Gemmobacter sp. 24YEA27: one gene and its partner. Each later gene encodes a partner of the first gene's protein in a complex. Links are inferred from orthologs where the notes say so. Each region holds a gene or a part of one and is shown on either strand. Other genes may lie near its edges. The genes, in order: clpS and clpA.

Region 1 (3,031 bases):
ACGCCCGGCCTGGATCTCCTGGAAGGTGATATAGAGCGTCATCATCTTGGTCAGCGAGGCGGGATGCAGACGCGTATCCGCATTCTGCGACCAGAGTTCCTCGCCGGTGCGCGCATCCATGATGATCGCAGCAAAGGGTGCAGCATGGGCCGGAGTCGGCGCCAGCGCAGGAAGAATCAGCGCAAAAAGCGCGATGAATAGCGTTATGCTGCGGATAAACCGCCCGATAAGCGATGCCACGTCGCCGATCCTTTGCCTGTTTCGGACCCCGGTTTTTATGGGATCTCACTTCTGCCTGACGGAGAGGCTAGCACAGGTCACCCTGGTGGAAAACCCGGAAATTTCAAGGGGTTTTCGCGGAATTTTCACCTGATGCAGCTATGTTTCACCCGCCATATCCAGGGTGAATCGTCGCAAGTATCGCTATTTCCTGGGGCCTTGGCAGAGGTCTTGCAGCAATCCGGGCAGGAAAGACAGGTCCGCAAGGTGACGGTAGCGGGGGTTCTGCACAGGTTCATCGGCGGATTCCAGCTCCCAGGCGGGTCCGTTGGGCACATGCACGCCCCAGGCACCGGCCTCCAGCGGTGCCACCACATCCGAGCGCATCGAATTGCCGGTCATCAGCGCGCGCGCTGCCCCCTCGCCATGGCGGGCAAAAATCTTCCGGTAAACTTCGGGCGTCTTTTCCGACACGATCTCGACCGCATCGAAACGATCACCAAGCCCGGACTGTGCCAGTTTGCGCTCCTGATGCAAAAGATCGCCCTTGGTGATCAGGATCAGCCGATAATCCCCCGCCAGGGCCTCGACCGTCTCGCGGGCATGGGGGATCAGTTCGACCGGATGATCCAGCATCGCGCGCCCGGCACCCAGCAGTTCCGCGATCACCGAAGCCGGCACGCGTCCCTCGGTCACCTCGATCGCGGTTTCGATCATCGACAGGGTAAAGCCCTTCACCCCATAGCCATAGGCGCCGATATTGCGCTTTTCCGCCGCAAGCAGCCGCTCTTGCAGCTGATGCGGGTCGCTGTAATCGCGCAGGAGATCGGTGAAATGCTCCTGGGTGAGGCGGAAAAACGCCTCATTCTGCCACAGCGTATCATCCGCATCAAAGCCGATGGAGGTGATCATCTGGCGGTTCCCCGGTGTTGTTGTGACACGGGCGTTGATGCATCAATGCGATCTTAACACTCTCGTGGCTCTTTTCGTGGTGAGAAAAGCGATTATATTCCTGTCAGATTCAAGACAATGCGAATCCTTTCAGCAGCCGGAGAACCCGATTTGGCCTATAACCCGTTTACCCTGTCTGACCGCGAAAATGGTCCGGGCGCCGGTGGGTCGGGTGGCGCACCGGGCGAGGAGACGTCGCTTCTTGCCAAGCCCAAGCCGAAGACACAGCGCCCGCCGCTTTATAAGGTCTTGCTGCTGAACGATGACTACACACCGATGGAGTTTGTGGTCCATATTCTGGAACGCTTCTTCGGGATGAACCACGCCCAGGCCTTCGATATCATGCTGATGGTTCATAAAAAGGGTCTCGCCGTAGTCGGGGTCTTTTCGTTCGAAGTGGCCGAGACCAAGGTCGCCCAGGTGATGGATTTCGCCCGCCGTCACCAGCATCCGCTTCAATGCACGATGGAAAAAGAGTAAGGCGGGCGAAACTGGCCCTCGCGTTACAGGCGGAACATGCGTGCATCCCGGATAGAGCTGGCCCTGGAACAGGGCCTTTTTGTGCTTCCTTCAGAAGGTAAGATTGCCGTCTATCGCCCGCAGGAAGGCGATGACCTCTCAGATCTTCCCAAAGATCGTACCGTCGTGCTGACGGGCTTTCGCCCTGACCGCGACCATTTTGCGGCGCGCGGTTACGCGGTCGAAGGCGAGGGGCCCTGGGCGGCGGCGCTTGTCTGCGTGCCGCGTTCGCGCGAATATGCACGCGCGCTTCTGGCCGAGGCGGCAGCAGCGGTAAGCCCGGGCGGGCCGGTGCTGGTTGACGGGCAAAAGACCGACGGTATCGAGACCGCGCTGAAGGATCTGAAGCCGCTCGTCGCGCTGTCGGGCCCGATTTCCAAAGCGCATGGTCGTATAGCGGCCTTCCCCGCCGGACCGGAACTGGCAGCATGGACCGCCCGCCCGCGTGAGATCGGGGGCGGTTTCATCACCCGTCCGGGGGTGTTTTCCGCCGATGGGCCGGATCCGGGATCGGTGCTGCTGGCAGAGTCGCTGCCTGAAAAGATCGGCCCGAAAGTGGTCGATCTGGGCGCGGGCTGGGGCTATCTTTCGCAAGCGATCCTTGCACGCAACAGCGTCAGACGGCTTGATCTGGTCGAGGCCGAAGCAGTCTCGCTGGACTGCGCGCGCGAGAATATTCAGGACCTGCGCGCCCGGTTCCACTGGGGAGATGCGCTGAATTTCCGCCCCGAAAGCCTTGTCGAGACCGTGGTGATGAACCCGCCCTTCCATATCGGCCGCAGCTCTGACCCGAGGCTGGGGCTGGCCTTCATCCAGGCGGCGCGGAAGATGCTGGCGCCGGATGGGGCGCTCTGGATAGTCGCGAACCGCCATCTGCCCTATGATGAGGCGCTGACGACCCATTTCCTGGAATATGAGACAATCGCGCAGACCAATGCGTTCCGCGTGACCCGCGCCATCAAGCCGCGCCGCCCGACCCGCTAAGCGCTGCCAGAACCCCGAGATCCAGCATGTCATTTTCTCTTTCCGGCAAGACCGCCATCGTTACCGGCGCCGCCAGCGGCCTCGGTCTCGCCATCGCACGCCACCTGATCCATAAGGGCGTGCGGGTCATGCTGGCCGATGCGGATGAGGCACGGCTGATGGCCGAAATGGGTGAGGCGGCCCAGGACGAAAGCTCGGTGCGACTGTTCCCGGGTGATCTGACGAAAAAACTGACGCTGGTGAACCTCGTCTCGGCCACAATAGAGGCCTTTGAGCGGATCGATATACTGGTCAATGCCGCGCGCCGCTGCCAGATCTCAGATGTGCTGAACCCCGATGCCGATCATGTCGAGACGCT
Region 2 (3,289 bases), 260 kb from region 1 along the record:
GCAAAGCCTGTCGAAACTTGCCGCTTTGCCGCCCGGGACGCTGGTAGGATCGGGGCATGATTACCTCGACAGCAATCTGCGCTTTGCCCTGACCCTTGAACCAGAAAATTCCGCACTTATCTCCCGTATCGAAGCTCTGGCCGGGCTGCGCCGCGAAGGCCGCCTGCCGATGCCCTCCACCCTTTCCGACGAGCTGGCAACCAATCCGTTTCTGCGCGCGCATCTGCCGCAGCTGAAACAGGCGGTGGGCCTGCCCGATGCCCCCGATGACGTGGTTTTCGCCGAAATCCGGGCGCGTAAGGACAGGTTCTGATCCGATTGCAGCGGGAAGTATCACATTCCTGCAATCCAAAGACAGAATTCGCGGGGGGGATCAGATTGCGCTTGAAGTACGCTGAATAAAACCGATCTTTAACTATATGAGGCCACGGTCGGAGAGGAACTGCTAATCCCCCCGCCCCCGAGGAACAGGAGCAGGCAAGTGCCGTCATTCTCGTCCACGCTCGAACAAGCCATTCATGGTGCGCTGGCTCTGGCCAATGCCCGCCGTCATGAACTGGCAACCCTTGAACATCTTTTGCTGGCCCTGATTGATGAACCCGACGCCGCGCGGGTGATGAAAGCCTGCTCGGTCGATCTGGATGAATTGCGCAAGACGCTGACCGATTTCGTCGATGAGGATCTTTCGACGCTGGTCACCAGTGTCGAAGGGTCGGAAGCCGTGCCGACCGCCGCCTTCCAGCGCGTGATCCAGCGCGCGGCGATCCATGTGCAGTCTTCGGGCCGCACCGAAGTGACCGGCGCCAATGTGCTGGTCGCGATCTTTGCCGAACGTGAATCGAACGCGGCATATTTCCTGCAGGAACAGGATATGACCCGCTATGATGCGGTGAATTTCATCGCGCATGGCGTGGCCAAGAACCCCGCCTTTGGCGAGGCCCGCCCGATCCAGGGCGCAGACGAGCCGCAGGAAACCCCGAAAGCCGAGGCTGGTGAGGCGAAAGAGTCGGCGCTGTCGAAATATTGCGTCGATCTGAACGTCAAAGCGCGCAAGGGCGAGGTCGATCCGCTGATCGGCCGTGAAGCCGAGGTCGAGCGCGCGATCCAGGTCCTGTGCCGCCGCCGCAAGAACAACCCGCTGCTGGTGGGTGATCCGGGGGTGGGCAAAACCGCGATTGCCGAAGGCCTCGCCTGGAAGATCGTGCGCGGTGAAGTGCCCGAGGTTCTGTCGGGTGCGACCATCTTCTCGCTCGATATGGGCGCGTTGCTGGCTGGAACCCGCTATCGCGGCGATTTCGAGGAACGTCTGAAGGCGGTCGTCAAAGAGATGGAGGATCACCCCGACGGGATCCTGTTTATCGACGAGATCCATACGGTGATCGGTGCCGGTGCGACCTCGGGCGGCGCGATGGATGCCTCGAACCTGCTGAAACCTGCATTGCAGGGCGGCAAACTGCGCACGATGGGCTCCACCACCTATAAGGAGTTCCGTCAGCATTTCGAGAAAGACCGCGCACTGAGCCGGCGCTTCCAGAAGATCGACGTGAACGAGCCCTCGGTGCCCGACACGATCAAGATCCTGATGGGGCTGAAGCCGCATTTCGAAGAGCATCACGACCTGCGCTATACCAATGACGCGATCAAAACCGCTGTCGAGCTGGCGCATCGCTATATCAACGACCGCAAACTGCCGGATTCGGCGATCGACGTGATCGACGAGGCCGGGGCGGCGCAGCATCTCGTGTCGGAATCGAAACGCCGCAAGCAGATCGGGACGAAAGAGATCGAAGCCGTGGTGGCCAAGATCGCCCGCATCCCGCCGAAGAACGTCTCGAAAGACGATGCAGAAGTGCTGCGCGATATGGAAAAGACGCTGAAGCGGCTGGTCTTCGGCCAGGACAAGGCGATTGAGGCGCTGTCTGCTTCGATCAAACTGGCCCGCGCCGGTCTGCGCGAGCCTGAAAAGCCCATCGGCAATTACCTCTTCACCGGTCCGACCGGCGTTGGCAAAACCGAAGTGGCAAAGCAGCTGGCGAATACGCTGGGGGTCGAACTCCTGCGCTTCGACATGTCGGAATATATGGAGAAACACGCGGTCTCCCGTCTGATCGGCGCGCCTCCGGGATATGTCGGCTTTGACCAGGGCGGCATGCTGACCGATGGCGTCGACCAGCACCCGCATTGCGTGCTGCTGCTTGATGAGATCGAAAAGGCGCATCCGGATGTCTTCAACATCCTGTTGCAGGTGATGGATCACGGCAAGCTGACCGACCATAACGGGCGTGCAGTCGATTTCCGCAATGTGATCCTGATCATGACCTCGAATGCCGGCGCCTCGGACATGGCTAAGGCCGCCATCGGCTTTGGCCGCGAAAAGCGCACCGGCGAAGATACGGCGGCGGTGGAGCGCACCTTCACCCCCGAATTCCGCAACCGTCTCGATGCGGTCGTGGCCTTCGGCGCGTTGCCGAAAGAGGTGATCCTGCAGGTGGTCGAGAAATTCGTCCTCCAGCTGGAAGCGCAGCTTATCGACCGCGGCGTCCATATCGAACTGTCCTCCGAGGCTGCCGCATGGCTTGCCGAAAAGGGCTATGACGACAAGATGGGCGCCCGCCCGCTGGGCCGCGTGATCCAGGAGCATATCAAGAAGCCGCTGGCGGAAGAGCTGCTGTTTGGTGATCTGCAAAAAGGCGGTGTGGTGAAAGTGGTGGTGAAAGACGGCGCCATTGAGCTGCAGATCCAGGAGCCGGTCAAACCCCGGATCACCGGATCGAAACCGCCGCTCCTGACGGCCGAATAAAGCAAAACCCCCGCCACTGGCGGGGGTTTTCATCTGGTGCGCTGGCCCGGAGGCAGGCTTCGCGAAACGGGGCGCGCCGCCTCTTCGGGATCCCTGCGCATCTGTTCTCTCACCGGCAGTTTTCACTGCGGGCGGCACTCTCCGAGAGAGCTGATGACGTGGAACGCTTCAGCCGGAGCAGCCAGCCGTATTGATGCGAGAAAACCTGCTATTCGATGCGGGGCCGATCCCCTGCATTCTCACCAGGCAGCCTCTCTGCCGCGCGGCGCCTTCCTTCTTATTGTCCGAAACCCAGGACGAAGCGACTGCCTGGCCTGCCGCAGTCGGCACGACGCCCCGGCCGGGATGTTGCGGTCGGGCAAGCGCCTCTGAAATCTCCGTAACTGCATTTCAGATCCCGGCCAGAAACCCGCACCAGGCTCGTGCGGTCTGAGATCCACATACCAGCCGCAGTTCCGCACCCGTCACCTAAAACGACGAGGGGCGGGC

The links.
Region 2: the proteins of clpS (region 1) and clpA are in contact, whole or in part, in a solved structure (PDB 1LZW), measured with the Escherichia coli proteins. The link is inferred for Gemmobacter sp. 24YEA27 from one-to-one orthologs.

Annotation. Positions count from the first base shown.
Region 1 is NZ_JASJPW010000001.1:956,827-959,857, forward strand. The notes cover bases 265-2,976. They hold clpS (ATP-dependent Clp protease adapter ClpS), read left to right. Parts: upstream 265-1,302; coding sequence 1,303-1,650; downstream 1,651-2,976. Other genes in these bases: QNO18_RS04685 (HAD family hydrolase), read right to left, coding at 424-1,131; QNO18_RS04695 (class I SAM-dependent methyltransferase), read left to right, coding at 1,687-2,673; QNO18_RS04700 (SDR family oxidoreductase), read left to right, coding at 2,700-2,976. Outside these bases: QNO18_RS04680 (D-alanyl-D-alanine carboxypeptidase family protein), read right to left, coding at 1-240; more of QNO18_RS04700, read left to right, coding at 2,977-3,031. UniProt on the Escherichia coli protein: Involved in the modulation of the specificity of the ClpAP-mediated ATP-dependent protein degradation.
Region 2 is NZ_JASJPW010000001.1:1,218,030-1,221,318, reverse strand. What follows is about bases 171-3,140. They hold clpA (ATP-dependent Clp protease ATP-binding subunit ClpA), read left to right. Parts: upstream 171-481; coding sequence 482-2,800; downstream 2,801-3,140. Other genes in these bases: gloB (hydroxyacylglutathione hydrolase), read left to right, coding at 171-313. In the rest of the region: more of gloB, read left to right, coding at 1-170. UniProt on the Escherichia coli protein: ATP-dependent specificity component of the ClpAP protease. It directs the protease to specific substrates. It has unfoldase activity. The primary function of the ClpA-ClpP complex appears to be the degradation of unfolded or abnormal proteins.